Regions from separate parts of the Limnobacter thiooxidans genome, predicted to be linked through region 2. Evidence: predicted binding sites of a transcription regulator. Region 2 holds the regulator's gene; the other holds the start of a gene.
What was found. The regulator HrcA, encoded in region 2, represses chaperone genes, less so after heat shock. The targets are predictions, from matches to a motif close to TTAGCACTCNNNNNNNNNGAGTGCTAA.
Positions count from the first base shown of each region.

Region 1 (3,420 bases), 1.6 Mb from region 2:
ACGTCCAGAGCGTGCCGAACGCCCCGAGAAAGTTGAGCGTCCTGAACGTACAGAGCGTCCCGAGAAAGCTGAACGTCCTGAACGTGCTGAACGCCCCGAGAAAGTTGAGCGTCCTGAACGTGCAGAGCGTCCCGAGAAAGCTGAACGTCCTGAACGTGCTGAGCGTCCTGAACGCGACTAAATCAACACATGCCGTGTGTTGAACTTCAGTTTGTTCTGTTCAGCAAAATGCTGCGATTCAAGATACGACGCCCACTAGGTCAAGAGCTCTTTGCAACTGACTAGTGGGCTAGTTTTTGTCCACGCATCCACATAACCCGAGTTTTTGCCGTATGAATTGTCCAGCACACAATTTTTTGTGTTCAGCAAAGAAGCCAGAATATGGCCATGAAGCCTGTCTGTAATCACGAAGTCGTGTTTGAGGAAAAACTGCTCGGCCTTGGCGATCAAGCGGTTCTTGTAAATCAGCCACAGGCGCATGACCAAACAATCCAGACCTATTTTTTGGGACCGCTCAAGCTGCCGCCTGAAAAAACAGATGGTTTTCATTTCATCCGCAATCAGCAGGTCCCAATCCGTCTTGGTGTCCCACTTCATGTCGACCTGTTGGTCGGAAGACTCCTTGTCCAGCCGTTGAAACAGCAAACGCAAGCCACTGCTTGCTGGCCGTGTTTTTGACGAGTAAAGCTGGTGGGCCATGTCAGGCATCAAGTGACAATTGCCGGTCATCTGCAGGGCACTTTTAAAAGACCCCACATCACGAACCAGAATATGTAAATCCGGGTGCAACTGAAGGGTGGCTGCACAGGCATCAAAGGCTTCCGGTCTTTCAAAGTGAATACTTTGGGGCAATACAATCACCCTGTTATTCCTGTACTTCGCAATCACGCTTTCCCGGTGCAATTGGTGCACCGGGTACAGGTCACCAAAATTGCCGCCACCCTGAAACAGAATGACCTCGCCAGGCTGTATGTTTTCATTGAAATTGTGGATGGATGCAATTTGAACCACCTTCACCCGATTTTCCTTCAAGAAGGTTTCTGTTCCCTTCAAGATCAGCAGGTCACCCACATTGCCATAAACCGGGACGTCGAGAAGATGGACGGGCTGGCCGTTGATCAGCTTCAGGATATCGCGGTGGCGATTCTTCAAACTGCCCATCAATTCCTGATGGGCTGTGTACGAATTGTTCATGTTGTCTGGCCAATTGATTGGGTAAGCATGCGGGGTCTGTAAAGCGCTATGGCCTACAGCCAGCCTGCAAAGGGTGAAAAACCTGAAGTTGTACTGCGTGGGTACTCACGACCCGTATCAAGGCAAACGTAGTCGACAACATTCCCGTTGACCCAGGAACTTTCCAACCCATTAGCACTCCTAAACGAAGAGTGCTAAAATCACCGTTGAAACTGGTTCATTTATTCGGAGAACACCGCAATCATGACCACAAATGCATTAACACTTGCTAATCTTCGCGCCCCCGGCAACGCCCTTGCCGTGCGCGACCCCTGGGCACTGGTGGCCCGTGGACCGCTTGGCAACCTTGATGCCTATATTTCCGCTACCCACCAAATCCCCATGCTCACTCCTGAAGAGGAAATCGAGCTGGGTGAGCGCCTGCAACGCGACAACGACCTTGAAGCTGCCCGCCGCTTGGTGCTTAGCCACCTGCGCCTGGTTGTGGCCGTGGCACGCCAGTACCTGGGTTATGGGTTGCCCCACGCCGACCTGATTCAGGAAGGCAATATCGGCCTGATGAAAGCCGTCAAGCGCTTTGACACCACGCGCGGCGTGCGCCTGGTCAGCTTTGCGCTGCACTGGATCAAGGCCGAAATCCACGAATACATTATCCGCAACTGGCGCATGGTCAAAATGATCACGACCAAGGCGCACCGCAAGTTGTTTTTCAACCTGAACAGCTTCAAAAAATACGGCCAAACCCTGTCGCCAGATCAAGTCAACGAAGTGGCGGCAGAATTGAATGTGCGCCCCGAGGATGTTTCCGACATGGAACGCCGCATGGCTGGCCATGAATTCAGCCTTGACCCGGTGATTGACGCAGACAGCGAAGAAACCAGCTACAACCCCGTCCGCTACCTGGCCGCTGAAGGCGCTGAGCCCAGTGAAGTGCTGGAAGGTGCCAATATGGAGCGTTTGCACAGCGAGGGGCTGGACCTGGCCTTGGCCAGCCTGGATGAACGCAGCCAGCGCATCATTTCCAGCCGCTGGCTGGCGGGCGAGAATGCCAAAACCCTGCACGACCTGGCCGCTGAGCTGGGTGTATCGGCAGAACGCATCCGCCAGATTGAAACCCAAGCCATGAAAAAAATGAAAACTGCCCTGCTTAAATACGAACACGGCGAAGTTTAATTAAGACTACTAATCATTTCGGGTTAAAACTGACCTACACTAAGGGCTTGGCAACAGGCCCTTTTTTTATCATGATTGAAGTACACCACCTGGAACATTCACGCTCGCAGCGCATTATCTGGCTGCTTGAAGAACTTGGCCTGCCTTACAAGGTGACCCGCTACGCACGCGATGCCAAAACCTACCTGGCCCCACCCGAGCTGCTGAAAATCCACCCGTTGGGGAAATCGCCCGTGATTACGGACGGTGACATCACCGTGGCGGAAAGCGGTGCCATTGTGGAATACCTGATCGACAAGGCTGGCGGCAAAATGCGCCCAGCACACGGCACGCAAGCCCACCGCGATTACACCTACTGGATGCATTTTGCTGAAGGAACCGCCATGCCCCCGCTGGTCATGACACTGGTATTCAACAAAATCGAGAATGCCCCGGTGCCTGCGTTTTTGAAGCCGATTGTGTTGCCCATTGCACGCGGCATCTCCAAACAGGTGAAAAGCGGTTTCATCAACCCCAACCTTGAAAAGCAATTTGCCTACATTGAAGGCGTATTGTCGAAAAACGAGTGGTTTTGCGGCAGCGAAATGACAGGCGCCGACTTCATGATGAGCTTTCCACTGGAAGCGGCCATCAGCCGCGCCGAGTCCATCAACAGCATGCCCAAAATTGCGGCTTATGTAAAACGCATCCACGCCATGCCCAGTTACAAGAAGGCGCTTGAAGTGGGCGGCCCCTACAACTACGCTTAATGACCATGAACACAGCAACAGCGTCCATCGAACAACAGGCAAAAATCCGGGAAATCAGCGGCAATGTGCAACTGGTTAGAGACGGATTTTTTCTGCCCGCCCAAGTGGGCGTGACGCTTTTGCCTGGCGACCGCCTTGTGACCGACCAATCCGCCAAGGCTGTGATCCAGTTCACAGGTGTGAATGACGCGCTGATTGTTGAAAAAGGCGCTGCAGCCACCTTCAACCTCGAAGTGGTTGAAATGGAGCAAGCCCCCCAGTGGATAGCCACCAACATTCAGGGCGAAGGCGTTTATTTCGACAG
Region 1 covers NZ_AP028947.1:216,756-220,175, reverse strand. The annotation lists gene RGQ30_RS01025 (hypothetical protein) at 1-181, shown strand, start outside; gene RGQ30_RS01020 (polysaccharide pyruvyl transferase family protein) at 256-1,194, opposite strand; gene rpoH (RNA polymerase sigma factor RpoH) at 1,438-2,367, shown strand; gene RGQ30_RS01010 (glutathione S-transferase) at 2,439-3,116, shown strand; gene RGQ30_RS01005 (FecR family protein) at 3,122-3,420, shown strand, end outside.
Region 1: the regulator HrcA is predicted to act here: its motif matches at 1,366-1,392, upstream of rpoH (RNA polymerase sigma factor RpoH).

Region 2 (3,420 bases):
TGTTGGCGCGCTCGCAGCCTTCACGCACTTGGGATGCATCGGCGCGTGCACCCAGGCACAGTGACAGCGCATCAATCAAAATTGATTTGCCGGTTCCTGTTTCGCCCGACAGCACGGACATGCCCGGTGAAAAATGCAGGTCCAATTTGTCAACAATTACAAAATCCTGAATGGTCAAACTACTTAGCATGGCTGCTGTCTCTAAGTCCTCGAGTTTTGTGGGGGGTTTCTGTTGGGCTTGCACTCCAGTGCAGTTTTTGCCTCAGCATGGCGAAGTAATCATAACGTGCCGGGTGCAAAAGCTGGATAGGGTGTGGTGACACCTTGATCCGAATTTGATCACCCACTTTGGCACGTCCGTTGAACTGCATATCAAAGTGCACGCCGGTTTGCTTGCCCCCAGTCACAAAAACATCGATTGTGCTGTGTTGTGGCAAGGCAATCGGGCGGTTGGTCAAAGCGTGGGGTGCCACAGGCACAATCAGCAAGCCCGCCAGGCTTGGGTGCAGAATAGGACCGTCTGCTGACAGGGCATAGGCGGTCGACCCGGTTGGTGTGGATACAATGAGGCCATCTGCCCGCAGGTCGTACATGAATGTGCCGTCCACTTCGACGCGGAGTTCGACCATGCCACCCACAATGCCGCGGCTGATGACGATGTCGTTCAGTGCAATGTGATTTTCGACCAGTTTGCCCTGTCTTAATATTTGCCCTTGCAGGTAAGACCGCGATTCAGCAACTGATTGGCCGTTGATGGTATCGACCAAGGTGGGGTTGATGTCGTCAAGGCGAATATCAGTCAAAAATCCAAGGCGTCCCTGGTTAACGCCGATCAAAGGAATGTTGGAGTCCGCCAGTTCTCGCGCGGTACCAAGAAAAGTGCCGTCGCCTCCGATAATTACCGCAATTTTTGCCTTTTTCTTGATTTCTGCCAAGGTGGCGAATTCAAAATTGGGATGGTCGTCATCCAGTTTTATTTTTTTGGATGCGGTGCTGCTCAGCATGTTGTCACAGACCAGAACCTTGAATGAATTGGCGGCCAACAGGTCTACGACGCTTCGCCAAATGGCCTGTTTTGGGGAGGCACCATGCTTTGCAAATACAGCAATGCACATCCCTTTCTGTTTTGGCATTCTTGAGTTCCTGTTTTTGTCGTAAAGTGGGGCCTAAACCCAATCGTATCGCAACACGCATTTGAAGTGACCTTGATGATAGACGAACGCGCCCGTTCCATATTGAAAACATTGGTTGAAAGGTACATCACGGATGGAAGCCCGGTGGGTTCGCGGGCCTTGTCCAAGTGGTCTACGCTGGATCTGAGTCCCGCCACTATCCGCAATGTGATGGCTGATCTTGAAGAATTGCGCTTGGTGGTGTCGCCACACACGTCAGCTGGACGCGTGCCCACACCGCAGGGTTACCGGATGTTCGTTGATTCCCTGTTGACGGTCAAACCACTGGCCATTGATGTGCAAACCGCCTTGAGCGGTGGTATTCAACGCGAAGACCCGAACCGCGTGTTGAGCAAGGCCGTGAATTTGCTGTCCAGCCTGTCGTCGTTCGCAGGTGTCATCACTGCGCCCAAAAAGGCAGCCCTGTTTCGTCACGTGGAGTTTTTAAGTCTTTCGGACAGAAAGGTGTTGCTGATCATTGTGACTCCTGATGGGGATGTGCAAAACCGGATCTTGATTGTTGAAAAGCCTTACACCCAGTCTGAGCTCAGCATGGCTGCCAATTTTTTCAACCAGCATTTTGCAGGTCTGACTTTTCAGCAGGCCAAGCAACGTTTGTCGGAAGAACTGCACCAGATCAGCCAGGACATCAGCAAACTCATGCAGGCTGCCGTGAATGCGGGTACCGAATCCGAGGAAAGCGCCACAGATGGCGTCTTGTTGTCTGGTGAAAGAAAGTTGCTGGACGTGTCGGATCTGTCAACCGACATGGACCGTTTGAAAAAGATGTTCGGGGTGTTCGAACAGCGCACCGCCTTGTTGAGGCTGCTGGAGAGTTCGAACCGCGCCGAAGGTGTGCAGATTTTTATCGGTGGCGATTCCAGCCTGGTGCCCATGGAGGAAATGAGCGTGATTTCCGCGCCGTACCAGGTCAATGGCGAAGTGGTTGGCACCTTGGGGGTGATCGGCCCCACACGCATGGCCTATGAGCGACTCATTCCTATTGTGGATATCACATCCAAACTCGTTTCTTCTGCGCTGTCCGATCCGGACTAGGGTTCCGTTTCACCACGGTTCGCTTTCGGTATACTTCAAGACTTGTTGTTCACTAGGCAGTATCCATGCGCACCGAAGCCCCTTTTCGCCACGGCACCCCCCAAAAAACAGCTGTACTGCTTGTCAATCTGGGTACGCCGGACAATGCAGACACACCTTCCTTGCGTCGTTACCTGAAAGAGTTTCTTTCGGACCCACGGGTGGTTGAAATTCCAAAATTGATCTGGTGGATCATTTTGAACGGCATCATTCTGCAAATTCGCCCCAAAAAATCTGCTGCCAAATATGCCACGGTGTGGACTGATGAAGGTTCGCCCCTGATGGCGATTGGCAAGCGGCAAGTGCGGGTATTGAGTGAGGCCTTCAAGGCACGTCGCTGGGATGTTCGGGTTGAGCTGGCGATGCGCTATGGCAACCCGTCTGTGGCCAGCCGTATGGATCAGCTTCGCAAAGACGGCTATGACCGAGTCCTGGTTTTTCCGCTTTATCCTCAATATGCTGCTGCAACAACAGCCTCTGTGTTTGACGCTGTGTTCGACTGGGCCAAACCCGTGCGTAATATTCCGGAGTTGCGCCTGGTCAAGCACTATCACGATCACCCGGCCTACATTCACGCTTTGGCCGAAAGTGTCCGCAAGCACTGGCAGATCAACGGCAGGCCGAATTTTGAAGGTGGTGATGTGCTGTTGTTCAGCTTCCACGGCGTGCCTGAGATGACTTTGCTCAAAGGAGACCCTTACCATTGCGAATGCTACAAAACGGCGCGTCTGCTAGTCGAGGAATTGGGTTTGCAAAAAGGCGATTACCGTGTGACATTCCAGAGCCGTTTTGGCAAAGCCAAGTGGCTTGAACCCTACACAGACAAAACCCTGGAGGCCCTGGGCAAGGCGGGTACCAAGCGGATTGATGTGATGTGCCCCGGTTTCATGGCAGATTGCCTTGAAACCCTGGAGGAGATCAACCAGGAAGGCCGAGAAGACTTTCAGCACGCAGGTGGTGGCGAGTTCCATTACATTGCCTGCCTGAACGACAGCGAATTGTCTGCTGCCATGTTGTCGGAAATTACAGCCCAGCACATGCAGGGCTGGCCGGTTGATATGGGTTACGAAGAGTCCATGGCACTTGAATTGGCGGAAAGCCGAAAACTGGCCCTAGAGATGGGTGCGCAATAGCGATTCAGGGTATTTTTCGG
Region 2 covers NZ_AP028947.1:2,129,444-2,132,863, reverse strand. The annotation lists gene recN (DNA repair protein RecN) at 1-190, opposite strand, end outside; gene RGQ30_RS09720 (NAD(+)/NADH kinase) at 180-1,133, opposite strand; gene hrcA (heat-inducible transcriptional repressor HrcA) at 1,212-2,228, shown strand; gene hemH (ferrochelatase) at 2,294-3,400, shown strand.